Regions from separate parts of the Cytobacillus sp. C11.1 genome, predicted to be linked through region 2. Evidence: predicted binding sites of a transcription regulator. Region 2 holds the regulator's gene; each other region holds the start of a gene.
What was found. Region 2 encodes LexA, which represses DNA repair genes until DNA is damaged. Its sites were predicted from a motif close to CGAACATATGTTCG; they were not measured.
Positions count from the first base shown of each region.

Region 1: the regulator LexA is predicted to act here: its motif matches at 2,397-2,410, upstream of AC3ZVC_RS14700 (YolD-like family protein).
Region 3: the regulator LexA is predicted to act here: its motif matches at 3,248-3,261, upstream of uvrB (excinuclease ABC subunit UvrB).

Region 1 covers NZ_CM176935.1:2,949,179-2,956,328, forward strand. Annotated here, with positions in the region: gene AC3ZVC_RS14695 (FUSC family protein) at 45-2,240, opposite strand; gene AC3ZVC_RS14700 (YolD-like family protein) at 2,436-2,774, shown strand; gene AC3ZVC_RS14705 (hypothetical protein) at 2,945-3,097, shown strand; gene AC3ZVC_RS14710 (DUF3231 family protein) at 3,369-4,385, shown strand; gene AC3ZVC_RS14715 (tetratricopeptide repeat protein) at 4,570-5,049, shown strand; gene AC3ZVC_RS14720 (MEDS domain-containing protein) at 5,187-5,744, shown strand; gene AC3ZVC_RS14725 (GNAT family N-acetyltransferase) at 5,774-6,529, shown strand; gene AC3ZVC_RS14730 (YhbD family protein) at 6,733-7,150, shown strand, end outside.
Region 2 covers NZ_CM176935.1:4,145,756-4,152,905, forward strand. Annotated here, with positions in the region: gene tkt (transketolase) at 601-2,607, opposite strand; gene AC3ZVC_RS20515 (DUF896 domain-containing protein) at 2,849-3,082, opposite strand; gene AC3ZVC_RS20520 (YneB family resolvase-like protein) at 3,224-3,871, opposite strand; gene yneA (cell division suppressor protein YneA) at 3,886-4,215, opposite strand; gene lexA (transcriptional repressor LexA) at 4,373-4,996, shown strand; gene AC3ZVC_RS20535 (DUF4257 domain-containing protein) at 5,279-5,563, shown strand; cyclic di-GMP riboswitch class I at 5,701-5,786, shown strand; gene AC3ZVC_RS20540 (hypothetical protein) at 5,841-6,026, shown strand; gene glnA (type I glutamate--ammonia ligase) at 6,310-7,150, opposite strand, start outside.
Region 3 covers NZ_CM176935.1:1,493,786-1,500,935, reverse strand. Annotated here, with positions in the region: gene uvrA (excinuclease ABC subunit UvrA) at 1-1,101, opposite strand, end outside; gene uvrB (excinuclease ABC subunit UvrB) at 1,109-3,088, opposite strand; gene AC3ZVC_RS07335 (aspartate aminotransferase family protein) at 3,611-4,975, opposite strand; partial or broken gene AC3ZVC_RS07330 (gamma-glutamyltransferase family protein) at 5,463-7,072, opposite strand.

The DNA.
Region 1 (7,150 bases), 1.2 Mb from region 2:
GCTCATATATCATCAACTGCCAAAATAAAAAGGAAGGAGCATGTTTACTCCTTCCCGGCACCTAATTCGACAGCTAATTCAAGAATTGTTTTATTGATCCGCCATACATAGTAAAGATGGTGAATAAGGTCACGCTGGGATTGTTTTCTGGTTGGAGCGAGTCGTTCAATTTGTTCCCGTTCTTCTTCAAGGCTGTAGACCAGCGCTCCGTCACCGTTGCCTTTTATCACTTCTATCAATGTTTCGATATTCAGATCCAGTTTTTCTTCGATCCTCTTGAAGACATCCACTAATTCGTCCGGGTAGTCAAAGCCCTTCCGATAGGAGGAGGCAACTAAATGTCTGGCATAGTAATTGATTGCAGCGAATATCGTGATCCATCTGTTTACATCCGAGTTGCGGGGGGACCCAGGTTTTTGGGTAAGTGATGCGGCTTCCGTTTTGATTGTCTGCAGTTTTTGATCAAGGGTGAACGCACTCCCGGATAGTTCCTTTACATTTACATCTTCTCTAAACCCCCGTACATACTCCGTTACATAAGGCTTAAGCTCTGTTAAAAATTCATTAAAGGAGTCAGCAACCTTGTCCTTTGTTTTTTTGGGAAAAACAAACGTTGAAACACCGAATGCAATGGCAGCACCGGCAATTGTATCAATGACGCGGGCTCCGATAAGGGAAAAAGAAATTCCGCCAAGTAAAAGGTCATACATAAAAGCGACCAGCATGGTAATGAACATGCTCATTAAGGTGTAAGATACCTCAAGCAAATAGAAGGCGAAAAAGACGGCCACAAAAATCAGCGTGACTTCCAGCTCAGTATGGCCAGATACCAGCTTAGCCAGCGTAAATCCTATCACTGCGCCAATAATGGTACCGAGCGAGCGCTGAAACCCTTTTGTGTAAGTACGGCCTATTGATTCCGTGCCAAGCAGGACGATAAACGCTGTCAGGAGTACCCAGTAAGGCTGGGCAGGCGAGATGATTTGGCCGACAATGATGGATAAAACTGCGGCAACTAAAGCCTGATAAGCTTTTTTAGTGGAAGGCTTTAGACTCTTCTCTTCATCTTCCGAATCGCTTTCATCTGAATCCTTTTCAGAATCTTTGTCCATATCTTCATCAGCTTCTTCAGGCTTCTCTTCAAATTTTTTTACACTATGCAGCGCTTGCTGGATAGTAATCGCACCTTCGATCACATGGTTCGCAATCGACTCAATCCGCCGGATTAAAAAGAACCATCCTGCATGCTGATCTTCACGATTAAATAAATCCATAATTAACAGGCGGAGTGCCTGGACGGCCAGTTCTGCTTCTTGGAGATTTTGTTTTTCATACTGATGGGCTAGTACCTCCGCATCACGGAGAGATTGGATTACCCAAATCAGAAGCCTTCTTAGTTCATCAATGTCAAAGGCGTCAGCTTTTTTTAAGCTTCGTATCGAGTCAGTCAGTGTTTCAATCAGCATACCAGTATCAAAAACGTATAGCCTCAGCTGAGAGGGGGTTAAGCCCGGCCATAGCTTCTGTACATCATCCTCATTTATATATTCAGAAGCAATGATGGCATATTCTCTTAGCTTCAGTACATTCTTCTGCAGCTCTTTTTTTCGCTGGAGGCTTAATTCCTTATCCTGCATACCCTCTATTAAAAGATTAAAGGTAAGGTTACTTTGGATATGAAAAGAACGGATGCTCCTTCTTAAGTTTTTCGCGGAATCCTGGAAAAGGATGAAATTAAACAAGAAAGCATATGTAATTCCGATCCCTATACCTATGTAAAACCAGGGAAGCTGGCTGCTCGTCAGATTTAGGATTGAAGAAAAATAAACTGTCATGAAACCGATCATGCATAAAGAAAAATACCTAACTCCAAAACGGGTTAAATAAAAGCTGCCGAAAATTAAGATGATCATGGCTATATCAATGTAATAGGTATTGTATGCCAAATAGGAGCCAAGCGTAATTCCAGCCATAGCTGAAACGCCAAGTAGGTAAGTGGTCAGGATTTTTTTCCTTTTCGTATCATCCATTACAATCATGATGCCCATCATCCCGGCCATTCCGGAAACGATTGCCGGAGTAAGTGCATTAAATCCGGCTGCATGCATGATAAACAGAGTTGTAAAGACAGAGGCCATTAAACTGAGGGTAGCCCGTCCCGCTTTTTGAAACCGGATAAGTCCGGGGTCAGAAGCCAGTAAACGCCCAAGCCATGGGTGTTTTATATGCAGTTCTTTCATTATGTCACCAATCTTTGCAAAATTTTTCATTTAGAGTGCTAAAGTATATATTAACACTCGCCGTTTTAATAACCAAGTGAACCATATTCAGATGATTTTACCCTATCATCAACTTTTAAAAACCTAAGAGAAATTCTTTATTTTCAGTTTAAAGAGGGAACAAATGTTCTATAATAAAGTATGGAGGGATTTACAATGCCACTTAGGGACAGAGGATTATTAAAATGGCTTCCTGCACACTTTATGCCGGAACAGAGAGCCATGCTAAAAAAACTGGAAATCGAACAGAATTTTCAAAACAAACCGCTTATCGATGAGTATGAAATGCTGGAATACGAAAACAGGGTTCACTATGCCATGGAGTTTGCTTTTTTCGTAAGTGTAAAGGTATGGAGAGAAGGCTATTTTTATGACATCAAGGGAAGAGTGAACAGGCTGGATGGGTTTAGCAAAAAGATTTACTTAGAAACAGACGATCGTTACATACAAAACATCACCTTTGATGAAATAGTCGGGATGGAGGTAGAAGAATAGTCACTGTAAATCTCTTTAATTGACTGTAAGTTTTTTCGAAAAGAACGCGGAGTATTTCCCAAGAGCAAATCTTTCTTCGGTAAAACCGGTAAATGTTTGTAATTAACAGGCACGAATGATAGCCTTAACGAGCATAGTTTATTTTTTCTATGCAAAGGGGATTATCTACGATGGTAAGTCAATCGGAGTATTTACTTTTTCTTAGAGAACTTGGACGCTTGCATATTGATCTCAAAAACTGCAGCGATACCCAAGTCTGCAATGACATCTGCCAGGATATTCTCTTACTTCAAAAGACTTTAGGCTTGACTGCTATTGATTAGCGGTCTTTTTATTGCTTTTATTATTATATATGGCAAGTGCGATGAACTTGCCTGTTTGATTTCCGCTGTAGATCTCAGTGAACCGGGGGTGGTCCGGGATCATCCTCGAATGAACATGCACGAAGAAAAGCGTGGAACTCGCGCCTTCCATTGCATCCACAGTGTGCTAATATCAGCTTTTTAAATCTGTCTTACAATTTGGCTTGTGAACCATCAGAATAAAATGGCCCTCCATTAAAGAAACTAATTAAAAAATGGTAAGGGGTATTGTATGTTTAAGCTAAAGCCGATTAAGATTCATGCAGAAAAATTGGATGAAAGTCAAAAGCTGACTTCTGCAGAGATGGGGAAGCTTTGGGCTACTTATATGGGAAACAGTATGTCCTCGCTAATTTTAAGATATTTTCTGCAGCATGTGGAGGATAAAGAAATTAAATTGCTGCTTCAAAATGGATTAAATCTGAGCGAGAACTTTATGAAGGCAATAAAGGGTTTTTTTGAAAAGGACAATTTCCCAATTCCTTTAGGCTTTACTGATGATGATGTAAACCTTGATGCACCTAGATTGTTTGAAGATGAATTTTATGCCCACTATATTAAATATGCAGCAAAAGCGGGGTTAAGCTTATATGCTGTAGCAATTCCCCTAGTGATGAGAGATGATATTATGGCATTTTTCTCCGATTGCAGCAAATCAACGAGTGAGCTGTTAGGGCAGATTAATCATGTTTTAATCGAAAAAGGCTTCCTTATCAAACCGCCTATTATACCGGTACCGGAAAGCATTAAATTTGTTGAAAAACATAATTATTTTAAAGGGTTTGTGGGAGATATCCGCCCCCTTCACGCATTAGAAATTACGCACCTATTTGATAACGTAGAAAATAACGCAACAAGCAAAGCATTATTAATCGGTTTTACTAAAGTTGCCAAGGATGAAAAGGTAAAAGATTTTTTACAAAGAGGTTTAGACATAACCAATACAGCTGCAACGCAGTTTAGAGACAAATTACATAAAGGAAACCTGCCGTCACCAGCAATTTTGGATCATTTGGTAACCAGTTCTTCATTTCCGCCTTTTTCTGATAAATTAATGCTATTCCACAAGGTGGATATGTTTTCCATGAAGATAAGGTCGTTTGCCAATTCAGCTGCTGTGAACGGTAGAAGAGATTTAGCACTTTTATATGCAAAAGCGATGATGAGAGTTTCTGTATATGCAGAGGACGGTGCGAACATGATGATTGAGAAGGGCTGGATGGAACAACCGCCTCATGCCAGGGATTAATGATTATTACAGGGATAAAACGCTTGGCATATTCATTCGTTCAAGCGTTTTTTTTATAACCGTTACATAGTCCACTCCGAACCACAACGGAAACTTCTATAATAAATAAAAAAACAAGTCTTATCATATCCATTTTTTAGAATTTTTAGATATAATAAAAAGAAAGAGACTCTTGGAGGGAAATATGGGCAATGCATTAGAGAAAGCGATTGTTCTACGCAATATTGGCAAGTATAAAGAATCTAACGAACTACTTTTAAGATTAGTGAGCGAATTCCCGGATGATCCAATTATAAATTTTCAATGTGCCTGGAGTTTAGATGTGCTTGGTAAAGAATCAAAGGCAGTGGGTTTTTACGAAAAAGCGATTGAACTTGGGCTTCAGGATGAGGACCTGCAGGGTGCCATACTGGGTCTTGGCAGTACATATAGGACGTTGGGAGAATATGAAAAATCAAAAAATGTATTGCAACAGGGAATGGATCAATTTCCAGACAGCCGGTCAATCCAGGTGTTTTATTCCATGACTCTTTATAATTTGGGAGAGCACAGCTCGGCAATGGAGCTGCTTCTCAAGTGCCTGGCCGAAACTACAGCTGATCAGGAAATAATAAAATATAAGAAAGCGATCAATTTCTATTCTAATCACTTGGACAAAGCCTGAAATTAAATAAAAGTTTAATAGAAATGGAGAGATATTCAGAGTGAAGGCTCTTTCATATAGAAAAATAAACTTACTTCTTGGTATGGTTACAATGGTATAATAATCGGAAACATCAAGAAGTTTAAGGAGATTTATAAATGAGCGAGTTATTTGTAGATTTGATAGATGATTTGAAAAAGTCGAATGGCGGCCATATCCTTTATCACTACGATCAGATCGACTGTTACCGCAAAAATGCGGTTTCCTATATTGTAGCAGGAGTTGAAAACGGAGGTCATGTGATGTTTGTGGAAAATGACCGAAATCTTCCTCATATAAAAAAAGAATTGGACAAGCATTTAAGCAAGGACGAATGGGCCAGAGTCCATTTTGCTAATAACTTTGATTTCTATTATTCTAATGGTAATTTTAATCCAGAGACAGTTATGAACTATTTCATAAAAAATGTCCAGCCCTATCTGGAAAGCGGTGCAGTGGTGTGTACATGGGGACTTGTGGAATGGGGAAATGTGGAGGAATACATTCCGAAAATAGAAGAGTATGAAAAGAAGTTAGATGAGATGGTACCTGATAAGGGCATTATTTCATTATGTGCCTATGATAACAAGAATACACCTGATGAATTAAAAGAAAGATTAAAGCGCTGCCATGGGGTGCTGATTACAGATCGTGAATACAAATACCTGCAAAATTAAAATAGAAGCTTTTTTTTGAGGAGAAACTAATGGGAAATATAACCTTTAAAGATATCTATAAACCTGGGCAGACCATCCTGGAAAATGAGCTTTACATTCATCATCATAATCCGGAAATGCTGCTGCAGTATGACAGTAATTTTATCAGTTTTAAAAAGATGCCGACCATAAAAGAATTCATAGAAGCTCAAGATTATCTAAGAGACTATCATAAAGAGCATGGACAAAAGCATGTTCGTTTTTATTTTCCGGAAGGTGAGCCGCTTTCACAGGAGTTAAAAGACCTCTTTAGGGAAGAGGAGGATTATTCAATCGGATTCCTGGAGCTTTTCGCAATACAGCCGGAGAACTTTCCTGCTATGAAAGAAATTCCTGAGATTATTGTTGAAAATGTAACGGATGAAACATGGGATGATTATTTAAAGTTTCAATATGAACATGATTCGGTTTATGGGGATGATTATGCTGAAAAAAAGCAAAGTCAGCACTTGCGGAACTATAACCATCAAGGTATTCAGCAAATTCTAGCTTTTTACAAGGGACCGGCTGGATCAGTTGATGTCATTTTAAAAGATCATACAGCTGAAATCGATGGTTTAATGGTGCATGAAGACTTCCAGAAAAAAGGCATTGGCAGCCGTCTGCAGAAATTTGTGATGAATCAATTTCATGATAGAACGGTTATACTGGTCGCTGACGGGGAAGATACCCCAAAGGAGATGTACCGCAAGCAAAACTATCAGTTTCTTGTAAAGCAGTATCAAGCATTAAAAGTATATGAATGAATAAGTGTCTGGTTCTTTGAGAGCCGGACATTTTTTTATTGGAGCGAATGAAACACTGTTCTGTTAGAGGAGATGGAAATCGGGCAAATAACGATGGTGAAACAGTGGTTTTGTCGAAAAAAATCGAGATAGAAAGAAAAAAATCCGTTTCATAGTGTAACAGTGTTATGTTACAATCAATTCACCAGAAGGGAGTCCTGAAATTGAGCGAGGAATTGATTTCTAAAAAAGATGTGCTGGATTTAACAGGCATATCCTACGGGCAGCTTTATCGATGGAAAAGAAAAAACTTGATTCCCGAGGATTGGTTTGTAAGGAAATCTACCTTTACGGGCCAAGAGACGTTTTTTCCAAAAGAGAAAATACTGGAACGGATCGAGAAAATACAGAAAATGAAGGATACACTTTCGCTGGATGAATTAGCGGATATGTTTTCCCCCAGTACCGCCAACCTCAGGATGACAAGGGCGGGCATTATAGCTAAAGGAATTGCATCCGAACCGGTTTTGAATATTTTTCTCGAACAACAAGGTGAAATGAATGAATTTGATTTTCATCACCTAATGAGTTTATATTTTCTTTCTGCCTTGCTGGAATCAGGAGATATTCATTTAGAAGAAG
Region 2 (7,150 bases):
TCATTATGGTTGCTATAAACACTTTTTGACGACCATTTTCTTTGGCTTCTTATCATTATGGTCGCTATAAACACTTTTTGACGACCATATTCTCTGGCTTCTTACCATTATGGTCGCCATAAACACTTTTTGACGACCATATTCTCTGGCTTCTTACCATTATGGTCGCCATAAACGCTCTATGACGACCATTTTCCTTGTCTTCTTATCATTATGGTCGCTATAAACACTTTTTGACGACCATATTCTCTAGCTTCTTACCATTATGGTTGCCATAAATGCTCTATGACGACCATTTTCATTGGCTTCTTTCCAATATGGTCGCCATAAGCACTCTATGACGACCATTTTCCTTGTCTTCTTCCCAATTTGGTCGCCATGAACGCTTTATGACGACCAAATTCTCTGGCTTCTTCCCAATTGAGTCGCCATAACCAATCTTTGACGACCATATTCTCTGGCTTCCTACCAAGTTGGTCGCTATAAACAATCCATGGCGACAATTCTCACTGTCATCCTCCAAATATAGTCTGCATGAACAAAGTCCAGCCTAGATCGAAAAAAGGAAGAGCTTTTCAGCTCTCCCTGTAAAGTCATTTATTAGTCTTGCAGCAATGCTTTTACGCGTGCAACCACATTGTCTACTGTGAAGCCGTATTCTTCCATGATCTTTTCGCCTGGTGCAGAGGCACCAAATGTATCGATGGCAAGAACATCGCCTTCGTCTCCAGCGTAGCGGTGCCAGCCAAGAGAAGATCCCATTTCGATGGCAAGTCTCTTCTTGACATCCTTTGGAATGACGCTTTCTTTGTATTCTTTGGATTGAGCTTCGAAGCGGTCCCAAGCAGGCATGCTGACTACAGATGCATGGATGCCTTCGCCTTCAAGCGCTTTTTTTGCTTCAACAGCCAGGCTAACTTCTGATCCAGCAGCAAGCAATAGTACATCTGCTTTGTCATTTGAAGCCGGTGAAACAACATAAGCACCTTTCTTAACGCCTTCGTATGCCGCTGAATCTGTTCCTTTTAATGTAGGAAGGTTTTGGCGAGTCAATACTAAAGCAGTTGGCTTGTTTGTTGATTCGATTGCTGTTTTCCAAGCAGCTGCTGTTTCGTTTCCGTCAGCAGGGCGGACAACAGAAATGTTTGGCATAGCGCGCAAGGCAGCAAGCTGTTCTACAGGCTCATGTGTAGGACCGTCTTCGCCAACTGCAATACTGTCATGTGTAAATACATACGTGACAGGCAGATTCATTAGTGCAGCCAAACGGATTGCCGGGCGAAGGTAATCAGAGAATACGAAGAATGTTCCTCCGAATACTTTTAATCCGCCATGAAGGGCCATCCCATTTAATGCAGCACCCATAGCAAATTCACGGACACCGAACCAGATATTGCGGCCTTCAAATGATTCCGATGTAAAGTCGCCAGTGCCTTTGATCATTGTTTTGTTGGATCCTGCAAGGTCAGCAGATCCGCCAAAGAATGAAGGAAGGTTTTGTGCGATTGCATTTAATGCTTCTCCAGAGGAAGCGCGGCTTGCAAGGCTCTTTCCTTCTTCATAAACAGGAATATCTTTATCCCATCCTTCAGAAAGCTCGCCTTTGATTGCCTGCTCCAATTGCAGGCCAAGTTCAGGATGCTTTTCTTTGTACTGTGCGAAAAGGTCTTCCCATTCCTGCTGCTTTTTAGCACCATTCTCTGCTACTTGCTGTTTGAAGTGATCGTATACTTCTTGTGGTACATGGAAGTCCTCTTCAAAAGTCCACTTATAAGCTTCTTTAGTCAATTTAAGTTCATCAGCACCAAGCGGAGCGCCGTGAACATCCGACTTACCTGATTTATTAGGAGAACCGTAGCCGATTACTGTTTTTACTTCAATCATAGTTGGACGATCTTCGTCTTGTTTCGCTTCCTCGATCGCTTTAGCGATTTCATGAAGGTCATTGCCGTCTTCAACTCTTATGTACTGCCAGCCATAAGACTTGAAGCGCTGTTCTACACTCTCAGAGAAGGATTTATCCAAATCTCCATCAAGTGAAATATCATTTGAATCATAAAGAACAACTAGTCTTCCAAGCTTTAAATGGCCTGCAAGTGAGGCAGCTTCCGCAGAAACACCTTCCATAAGGTCTCCATCTCCGCAAATGCTATATGTATAGTGATCAACCAAATTATAATTGTCTTTATTGTACGTTGCAGCCAGGTGGCGTTCAGCCATAGCCATACCAACCGCCATTGCAATACCCTGTCCTAATGGGCCAGTTGTTGCATCTACACCAGGAGTGTGCCCGAATTCCGGGTGGCCAGGAGTCTTGCTTCCCCATTGTCTGAACTGCTTAATATCTTCCATTGATACATCATAACCTGATAAATGTAAAAGGCTATATAATAACATGGATCCATGTCCCGCTGAAAGGACGAAACGGTCACGGTTGAACCATTCTGGGTTTTTAGGATTGTGGTTCATGAAGCGTGTCCAAAGTGTATAAGCCATTGGCGCAGCTCCCATTGGCATGCCTGGATGGCCGGAATTCGCCTTTTCAATGGCGTCGATTGATAAAGTACGAATGGAACTGATGGATAGTTCATCTGTTTGATTAAACATTCAATACATCCTTTCGAGAGTAATTCTTACTCTATTTATATTATCGGGTGTCTGTTTTTTTCACAACCAATTGGGTCAGGAAAAAGACAAAAAAAGCCGGTTTGTTACTATTTTGACACAAAAAGACCCGGCATATGTAAAGAAAAGCGGAGATAGCCGGCAAATTATGCCAAGGTGGTCATCTCCGCTTTCTATTAAAAGAAGGAATACAACTGAATGTGTATCCCTTGCAATTATGATATTAATGAAGGCGGTTTTTATTTTGAAGATCTTTCAGTTTTTTAGGGGTTACGTCATTGCCCTTAGGATCAACGACCGTTACGCCTTTTAACGTATTTAACATCGAAGAGCGGAATGTCTCCAAATATTCTCTGCGGAGTGAAGATTGCTCCTTCGCTTCTTCTTCTGTTAAACGGGATTCTTTCGCCTTCTTTGCCAGTGCGTTAATTCGAGCAAGTTTTTCTTTTGGCAGCATGCTTAAGCTCCTTTATATCAAAAGTTAACCTTTGGATAATCTAAAAGAAAGTTTGGTTACACTACAAGTTTCACCAATTATAAATATTGAAACTCAAATGCCATCATACTAAAAAAGAGCACTTTTGACAAGAAAAGTGCTCTACTCTGCTAATGAATCAACATATTCTTTATATCTTCTATGTACGGTTGCTTTTGATATATTGTAGCCGAATCCCCTTAACGTTGCTGCGATTTCGGCGAAGGTGAGATCGTTTTTTCGAAGCCGGACAATTTCATCGATTGGGACTTCGATCCTTTCCCTGCCGGCATTGACTCCTTGATTACTAAGATTTTTCTCAGGATGGTATCCTTTTTCTACCGCTCTTTGCATACCCCGTTTAATTTTAATATTATGAAGCTTTCTTTGATACTCTTCTACCATTCCGACAATGCTCAATACCATGGAGTCCGATTCCGATAGCTGAAGCTTGCCGTAGTTGGAAATGCTGTAAAGCTGGACCTCTTCTTTAAAGATACAATGGAGGATGGCAATCTTGGCATTGCCGCGCCCAAGCCGTGTCTCATCCTGGATCAGAACTACATTAATATCCTTTTCTTTTATTAAATCCAGAAGCTCAAGTATCCCGTCTCTTTCTAAATCGTATCCGCTCGCCTGGTCGCGAATAACTTTCACCACTTCAAAACCATTCTCTTTTGCCAGGTTCAATAGCTCCTCTTCCTGTCTGGAGAGAGAGGTTTCCTGCGTTTCTTTAGTTGTGCTTACCCTGCAGTATATAATTGCTTTCATAATTTCTCCTTTAACTATTTGAGTTCAGAACTGGCAAGCTCGGTAAATGGCTGCCCTTCCGCAGCTTTAACAGGGATAACAATTTCATCACCTGGAAATATTCTTCCTCCGGCAATTCCATTGTTTTGTTCTACCCAGTTAATAAATTCATCTGCTGACAGTGAATGTTCAGCTGAGAAATCTTCAGCGATTTCCCAAAGGGAGTCACCTTCAGATACAGTAACTTTAACAAACTTTTCACTATCCGGCGTTTCCATTTGCAAAACTAATATTAATGATGCTGCCAAGCTTAAAATGAATAGAATAATAGCATAAGAATAAGAATCCCACAATTTTTTCAACATTATTAAACACCTCTGTTAGAATATATGTTCGCATTTGATGTTTTTATTATAGACCGAACACTTGTTTGATGTCAACGAAAATTCGAACTTATGTTTGTATCACCTGGTAATTGATGCTATAATAAAGACAAAGAAAATCATACGAGGTGCGTTAAAGATGGTGAAATTATCAAAAAGGCAGCAAGATATATTGGAATTTATAAAAGAAGAAGTAAAACTAAGAGGCTACCCGCCTTCTGTTAGAGAGATAGGAGAAGCAGTTGGGCTTGCTTCCAGCTCTACTGTCCACGGCCATCTCGCAAGGCTCGAAAGCAAAGGTTTGATCCGCAGGGACCCTACTAAGCCGCGTGCCATTGAAATTTTAGATTTGGACGAGTCTTCGCACATTCCAAAAGTTAGCGCAGTAAACGTGCCGATCGTTGGTAAGGTTACTGCCGGCCAGCCGATTACCGCGATTGAAAATGTGGAGGAATACTTCCCTCTCCCAGAAAGGCTGGCTCCAGCTGACGAGCATGTATTCATGCTTGAAATTATGGGAGAAAGTATGATTGAGGCTGGAATTCTGGATGGTGACTATGTAATCGTTAAGCAGCAAAGCACAGCTAATAACGGAGATATTGTTGTTGCCATGACTGAAGAAGACGAAGCGACCGTTAAACGATTTTTCAAGGAGAAAGATTATGTTCGCCTCCAGCCTGAAAATTCTACGATGGAACCTATTATCCTTCGAAATGTATCCATCCTTGGCAAGGTAATTGGAGTATATCGACATATTCATTAATAGACTTTCAAAAAGCAAGCATTTATGTTTGCTTTTTATTTTTTGAAAAATACTGATTATATACAGTTCTTATTACCTGATCCTATGAATAAAATCATACGATAGTACCAGTTACTTCTTACTTGGAAGGAAGTTACAGTAAAGTTTAACTATTTTATTTTCAGAAAATTCGGTATTTTTATGCATACTAATTTATACCATCTCCCTATATAATGGTAATACACCGAGAATCAACCTAAGGTCGCTTGTCCAAAATCTCGACTTTAGGAGTGTGAAGAAAATATGTTTTTGAACATTACCTTCGCTTTGTTGATTGGTGGGCTGGTCGGTGTCGTTGGACATATTCGGAAAGAAGGCAAAATGGTAAAACCCCGGAGGACAAAGAAATTCATCTACCTGGGGGTCTTGGAAGAAGTAATCATGGGGGCTTTAGCGGCTGTTTTTTTGGTCGTATCTTCAGATCCTGACTCTACCTTAAAGATTGTACTCCTTTCGGTTATTGCAGGATTTGGAGGAGATGCACTGCTGACATGTCTCGATTTCTTAAAGATCAGACATAAAGAATAGAGATTGGCAGAAAGAGTTCATATAGACAAAACCTCGTTCTTCATCGAACGGGGTTTTTTGTGTGACTGCATTAAACTGTTTTGCGTTTGTATTACAAATCCCGGTAAAGTATGATTTTTCCGCCAATTTATGATATTATTTCATCTGGGCAAATTCCATGAAAGTGGGAGACGCAAAGCCACGGGCCTAAAACGATTAAAGTCATGGCAGCCGGGCTGCTTATAAGACAATTCATACCAGAACAATTTGCCTAAATCAGCTATGAGAAGGGTGAAAAATGATTTATCCAACAGTGCTTAGCAAGGAGTCGAACTTGGTGCACATCGTAAAGGATCAAAACAGCTGTGTATGCGGATTTACATACAATGCCTTTACAACTTTCACCAAAAAGGATCTTAAAAAAATAAAATTCAAACCGGAAAAGGTTATCACCTGTCCGAACTGCAAATCCATCATTCAGTGATGGATTTTTTATATATTAGGCTATATTAAAGTTTGTTGTTAATGGCACTGCGTTTTGTAGCTTGAGGAGTGAAAACGCACTCGCATATTCTTCATGTGGTATTTATTCGGGGATGTATAATTCATTGACCCCTGCGAGAAGCGTGTCAACGGGAGACCACAGACGCGAATGCACCTAGGAGCGTCAGACCGACCGCGGAACGCGAGCTCAGTGAACGGAAATCACCACTCAAGCTTAACCGCACAAAAAAGCCTCGGCACTGAGGCCAAGGCTTGACTGATTATTAATACATGCTCAGATACTGCTCGCGCTCCCATGGATGCACTTGCGTACGGAACATATCCCACTCGATTTCTTTTGCTTCAATGAAGTGTTCGAAAATATGATCGCCAAGAGCAGAAACGATTACTTCGTCATTTTTAAGTTCTTCAAGGGCAGCTGCCAATGTTGCTGGAAGATCCTTGATCCCTTCTTCTACACGCTCTTGCTTGTTCATTACATAGATGTTGCGGTCAACTGGTGCTGGAGGAGTCAATTTGTTCTTGATTCCATCAAGTCCAGCTTTTAATAACACAGCCATAGCAAGGTATGGGTTCGCAGCAGGGTCAACACTGCGGACCTCAACACGAGTACTTATGCCGCGGGAAGCCGGAATACGGATAAGCGGTGAACGGTTTTGAGCAGACCATGCAACATAGCAAGGTGCTTCATAGCCAGGAACCAAACGCTTATAAGAGTTAACGATTGGGTTTGTTACTGCTGTAAATGCTGTAGCATGATTGATGATGCCTGCGATAAAGTGACGTGCGTCATCACTAAGTTGAAGATCGCCAGTTTCGTTGAAGAATGCATTTTTTCCATCCTTGAATAATGAAACGTTACAGTGCATACCAGAACCGTTCACACCGAATAGTGGTTTTGGCATAAATGTCGCATGCAGGCCGTGCTTGCGGGCAATTGTTTTAACAACAAGCTTGAACGTCTGGATTTGATCACATGCTGTTAAAGCATCTGCATATTTAAAATCGATTTCGTGCTGGCCAGGAGCAACCTCATGGTGGGAAGCTTCAATCTCAAAGCCCATTTCTTCAAGTTCAAGCACTATGTCGCGGCGGCAGTTTTCA
Region 3 (7,150 bases), 2.3 Mb from region 2:
CACCTGTCCAAAATCGTTTTCATAACGGAAATAGATATTGTCTTTGCTTGATCCGTATAAAACCTTCTCAAGTAAGTGTTCAGGAATATCCTTAACGGGAATATCCATATCAATTCCATAATGATTGCAGACTGCCTCTAAAAGCTGAGGGTAGTACTGCGAGCTTGTCGGTTCCCAAGGTGCAATGGCATGCTGCTTCAAGGATAGCTCCTTGTCGGGGATTACAAGATCTACATCGACTTCGAGCTTTGAACCAAGACCATCACATTCGGGACAAGCGCCGAACGGGCTATTGAATGAAAACATTCTTGGCTCCAGTTCGCCGATTGAAAAGCCGCAGTGCGGACAGGCATGATTTGCGCTGAATAACAGTTCTTCTTCTCCGATCACATCGACAAGCACCTTGCCATTTCCAAGGTTTAGCGCTGTTTCCATTGAATCTGCCAGACGCGGAGCCACACCTTCTTTTACTACGATCCTGTCTATCACTACTTCAATCGAGTGCTTTTTATTCTTTTCTAGTTCTATCTCTTCTCCAAGATCCATCATCTCTCCATCAACACGGACTCGGACAAAGCCCTGTTTTTTAATATCCTCAAGGACCTTTACATGTGTGCCTTTTCTGCCGGATACCAGCGGAGCCATTACCTGGAGCTTTGTTCTTTCGGGGTATTCCATAATCCTGTCCACCATTTGTTCAATGGTCTGCGAGGAGATTTCGATATCATGAATCGGGCATGTCGGGCGCCCGACCCGAGCGAATAATAATCGCAGATAATCATAGATTTCCGTCACCGTTCCCACTGTGGAACGCGGATTTCGGCTTGTTGTTTTCTGGTCAATTGAAATGGCAGGAGACAGCCCCTCAATGGCATCAACGTCAGGCTTATCCATTTGCCCAAGGAATTGCCGTGCATATGCTGATAATGATTCCACATAGCGGCGCTGCCCTTCTGCATAAATCGTATCAAAAGCCAGTGAAGACTTTCCGGAACCGGACAGCCCTGTCAGTACGACAAGCTTATCTCTCGGAATGGTGACATCGATATTTTTCAAATTATGGGCTCTGGCACCCTTTACAATCAGCTTATCCATCGCCATTTGTACGTCATCCTTCCGCTTTTAACTCTAATAGTAAATCACGAAGCTCGGCAGCCCGTTCGAAATTGAGGGCTTTTGCCGCTTCCTTCATTTCCTTTTCCATATCGCCGATCAGCTTTTCGCGCTCTTTCTTGTTCAGCTTGCCAAGCTTGGCTGATGGCTGATATTCTTCCTGCTCTTCCGCCGCATGGGTTGCACGGATTGAATCGCGAATATCCTTTTGTATAGTCATTGGCGTTATGCCGTGTTTTTCATTGTATTCTTCCTGAATGGAACGGCGTCGCTTTGTTTCACTGATGGCTTTTTCCATGCTATCCGTGATCCGGTCGGCATACATAATGACATGGCCATTTGCATTACGCGCAGCCCGCCCCATCGTCTGGATGAGTGAACGCTCGGAACGGAGGAAGCCTTCTTTATCAGCATCCAAAATGGTGACAAGAGATACTTCCGGTATGTCCAGCCCTTCCCTTAAAAGATTGATTCCGACTAGAACATCGTATTTTCCAAGCCGCAGCTCCCGGATAATTTCAATCCGCTCAAGCGTCTTAACCTCTGAGTGCAGATATTGGACCTTAATGCCGATCTCCTTCAAATAATCGGTTAAGTCCTCTGACATCTTCTTCGTCAAGGTTGTAACCAGTACGCGTTCATTTTTCTGGACACGCTCCTGAATTTCGCCGATTAGATCATCGATTTGCCCTTCAATTGGGCGGACATCAATGGTTGGATCAAGCAGTCCGGTCGGGCGGATGATCTGCTCAATCATTTCCGGAGTGTGCTCAAGCTCATACGGACCTGGCGTCGCAGAAACAAAGACAGCCTGGTTCACATGCTTTTCAAACTCTGCAAAAGTAAGCGGGCGGTTATCCATGGCAGATGGCAAACGGAAGCCATGATCCACAAGAACTGATTTTCTTGCCTGGTCACCATTGAACATTCCGCGGATTTGCGGCAGCGTTACGTGTGACTCATCTATGACAATCAGGAAGTCCTCCGGAAAATAATCCAGAAGGGTGTAAGGTGTGGAACCAGGCGGTCTTAACGTCAGGTGCCGCGAGTAGTTTTCGATACCTGAACAGAAGCCCATTTCCCTCATCATTTCAAGGTCATAGCGGGTCCGCTGCTCCAGACGCTGTGCTTCAAGGAGCTTATCATTTTCTCTTAATTCAGCTAAGCGTTCTTCCAGTTCTTTTTCAATATTTTGAATCGCAATCCGCATTTTTTCTTCACGTGTTACGAAGTGGGATGCAGGGAAAATCGCGACATGATCGCGTTCTCCGATGATCTCGCCTGTCAGGGCATCCACTTCACGGATCCGGTCAATTTCATCTCCGAAAAACTCGACCCGGATACAATGCTCATCCCGTGATGCTGGGAAAATTTCAACTACATCCCCGCGCACCCGGAAGGTTCCGCGCTGGAAGTCAATATCGTTTCTCTCATATTGAATATCTACAAGCCTGTGTAGGAGCTGATTCCTTTCTATCTCCATACCCGTTCTAAGAGATAGTACCATCTCACGGTATTCTTCAGGAGATCCCAAACCATATATACAGGAAACACTTGCAATGATGATGACATCGTTCCTCTCAAATAAGGAGGAAGTAGCCGAGTGGCGAAGCTTATCAATTTCATCATTTATGCTCGCGTCTTTTTCAATAAAGGTATCTGTTGAAGGCACATACGCTTCGGGCTGGTAATAGTCATAGTAACTGACAAAATACTCTACAGCATTGTTTGGAAAAAAGTCTTTAAACTCGCTGTAAAGCTGGCCGGCCAGCGTCTTATTGTGTGCAATCACAAGCGTCGGCTTGTTTACTTCTTTAATCACATTCGAAATCGTGAAGGTTTTTCCTGTACCTGTCGCTCCCAGTAGGGTCTGGTGCTTTTTGCCGGAATTTATACCTTCAACGATCTTTTTAATGGCCCCCGGCTGGTCGCCTTGAGGGGAATACTTTGAGACTAATTCGAATTGATCCTTCACCTAAAAGCCTCCCGTTCAAAAATTAACTTCTATCTATTTATAAACACAAATCAGCCTGTTAAATGACTGAGGGCCGGGATGCTGCTGATTTGTCAGTTTTTTACTCAAAACTCATATCATCATTCTACCACAAAGAGGGTAAAACAAACCAACAATATGCGAACGGATATTCGTTTTTTTATTTTTATTAATAAAGTATTGCTCGGGAAATATGCCGAAAAAGGCTGGGTAGTGTCGAAGAATAGTTAATCAAACGTTTGATTAACTTTTTGTATATATTTAAATCCTCTTATTTAGAGATCAATGAACATTAATCGGCTTAAATTAAAAGTGCCGGACAAAATGCCCTTTGGAAGGTACTTTATCAATTTTTTCTTCCACTCTAAATGCAACTCCTTTAGCCTTACTTTTGATAAAATAAAAAGCCCGTAGATGAAGTCTAAACCATAGACTTATCTACAAGCTGAGAGATTGATCATAAATTCTATTCTTTTTAAACTTTTAGTTAATAATTGAAAACTTTTATAAGTGATTCGCTTTAAGTACTTTCTTAAGTGATGAAACAATAAATGCAAAATCCTCATCTGTACAGGATAAAGGAGGTGACAGCGATAAAATATTATTATGCCCGTCAACCGTGTCTCCGTTTTTGCCGATAATCAGCCCGTTGGCCTTACACTCACTGATTATTGATCCAAGATATGAAGGTGGAGCAGGTTCTTTGGAATCTTTATCCTTCACTAGCTCAATGCCCATTAAGAAGCCAATTGAACGAATATCTCCTACGTTTGGATGGCTATTAAGCTCTTCCATTTCCTCCGCAAGCCTTTCTCCTAGCGTTCTTGAACGTTCGGTCAAGTTCTCTTTTTCCATTAATTCAAGGTTAGCTAACGCCACTGCGCAGGATACAGGGTTTCCGCCAAATGTATTAACATGGCGGAAATGGTCGTATTCTGATGAGGTTTTAAATTTTTCATAGATGTTTTTCTTAACCGCTGTTGCAGAAAGAGGCATGTACCCACTGGTGATTCCTTTTGCCATTGTAACAATATCAGGTTTGATTTCAAAGTTTTGGAAGCCAAACTTTTTCCCTGTCCGTCCGAATCCGCAAATAACTTCATCGATAATAAGCAAAACGCCGTATTTATTGCAGATTTCTTCAACTTTTTTCATATAGAGTGGATGCGGGATGATAATTCCGCCACCCGTAATAACAGGTTCCATTATAACTCCGGCAATGGTTTCCTTTCCTTCCCAGATAATCTTTTGTTCTATATCCTGTGCACACTGCAGATTAAATTCTTCAATTGATTGGCCATTAGGACGGCGGTAGCTGTCGGGTGGCTGGACATGCAGGAAGCCCGAGACGAGGGGTTCATATTTATACTTTCGCTGGGACTGGCCAGTTGCGGACAAGGCTCCCATCGAACTGCCGTGATACGCCCGATAACGGGAAATAAATTTATATCTGTCCGGCTCTCCATTCTGTGCATGGTACTGGCGGGTTATTTTAAAGGCGACTTCATTCGCATCAGACCCGCTGTTTGAGAAGAAGATGACATAATCATCGCCAAGCCAGTCATTTAATTTTTCAGCTAGGAGGATGGCTGGTTCATGACTTTGGGTTAACGGGTAGAAGGACAGTTTTTTTATCTGCTCATACGCAGCCTGTGCCATCTCTTCTCTTCCATAGCCAGCATTAACACACCATAAGCCCGACATAGCATCCAGATATTTGTTTCCTTTATTGTCTGTTACCCAGGCGCCATCGGCCTTAGAAACAACCATCGGATCTGCTTTTGCGCTATATGGTGAAATATGGTGCCACAAATATTTGCGATCTTTCTCTGAAAGGGTCTTGCTACTTGCATTTGTTATTGTTTCCATGGTTTCCCTCCACGACAATATACTTGTATTTCCAATCATTAAAATGAGCGATGGAGCTACTGTTGCGAAGACACCTACAATGGCTTTTAAATTGATTATGTAAAGCTGTTTTTCCGTCTGATTCTTTAGCCGAAGCTATTTCCGGTGACTCTTTTCTGGCTTCAGAATCTTTCCCCATTACCAACCGCACCTCCCCGGGCCACATCTTTACTTTTTGCCAAGCTATTAAGGGCAGCAGATGCGGTTAATAGCTTTAAAGCGGAAAGGTAATAAAGTTGATCCCATCTCACTGTATTCACCGCTTTTTCATTGAATAAAAAGTGTTCCTGGCCTGACTTTATTTCATTTCCTTCTATTGGTTAACCTATTACCGTATCAGGAGTAAAATGGTAATAGCCACCACCTTGAATTTTCTTTGAACAGGGAAAATTAACCTCCTCCTGTTGTTTCTGGTGTTTTAGTGTTTAAACGAAGGTGAATGGCTTTTTTACCAGCCAAGAACTGTACCATCTGTGCGAGATTCTGAACCTCCTGACAGTACTCCTGTCTTAGGATTTCTGACTATTATCTGTCCTCTTCCAAAACTAATACTGTCTACTCTTTTTACGATTTGATGTCCTTTGCGAACCAGCGCCTGAGCAATATGATCAGGGAAATGAGGTTCAACCTCTACTGTTTTGCCATTCACCCATTTCCATCGCGGAGCATCTAAAGCTGCTTGCGGGTTCAAATGAAAATCAATCATATTCATGATAACCTGCACATGACCTTGGGGCTGCATAAAACCTCCCATTACACCAAAAGGGCCAACTGGCTGACCATCTTTTGTCAAAAAGCCAGGAATAATAGTGTGATATGTCTTTTTCCCTGGCTCCAGACAATTATAATGGTCTTCTTCCAGCTTAAAAGACAATCCACGGTTTTGTAGGCTAATGCCCGTTTCAGGAACAACCATCCCTGATCCAAACCCTTTAAAATTACTCTGAATATATGAAATCATATTACCATCCTCATCAGCTGCAGCTAAATAAACCGTTCCGCCAGCTAGAGGATCCCCGGCTCCGGAAACATGGCTTCTTCAGTGATTAGACTTCTACGTACCTCAGCATAAGATTCGGATAATAACTGTTTAACAGAAACACCCATTTTGTCTTTTTCGGTAATATATTTAAAACCATCCACATATGCCAGTTTCATTGCTTCAACTTGTTTATGATAAGTGTCAATTGAACTGGCTTCACCAATATCAAAGCTATTTAATATATTTAAAGCCATTAGCGCAATCATTCCAGAACCATTTGGGGGAATTTCCCACACATCATACCCCCTGTATTTTACATTTATTGGATTAACCCATTCAGGGCTATAGGAATAAAGATCTTCTTTCCTTATGAATCCTCCGTTCTGTCTGGAAAATTGATCAATTTTTTCGGCTAATTCACCTCTATAAAAGGATTCTGCATTTGTTTCTGCAATGGATCTTAATGTACTTGCATGATGCGGGGAATTCCATATTTCTCCCGGTTTAGGGGATCTCCCTTCTGGTGCAAACGCCTCAAACCAGTGTTTGAATTCTTCTCCTTCTTCCTTAGAATAGGTTGCATAAGCCTCTTCCCATAACTGACTAATAACAGGTGATATTGGATACCCTTTTTCCGCATACTCAATGGCAGGCAGCAGGGTTTGCTTTAAGGAAAGCTTGCCAAAACGTTCAGATAATGCTGCCCAGGCTGACGGTGCACCCGGGACTGTAACAGGTATCATACCGTGCTGCGGCATCTCTTCATATCCTAGTTTTTTAACTTCCTCAATTGAAATACCTTTTGGTGATGGTCCGCTGGCGTTTAATCCATGAAGTTCCCCTTTCACCCAGACAATAGCAAAAGCATCTCCTCCAATTCCATTCGAGGTTGGTTCTACTACGGTTAAGGCCGCCGCTGTTGCAATAGCAGCATCAATGGCATTTCCCCCTTGCTTAAGAATGTCAAGGCCTGCTTGAGAAGCCAATGGCTGTGAGGCTGCTACCATTCCCCTGCTGCCAAAAACAGTCATTCTTTTAGACGAGGAAGGGTTATATAAAGAATCAAAGTTTAGCATTTTATAATTCTCCTTATTTATTAATTTATATAGATATAGTTTCGAAATCTCTTAATTACACAATGAAAGAATACTTAA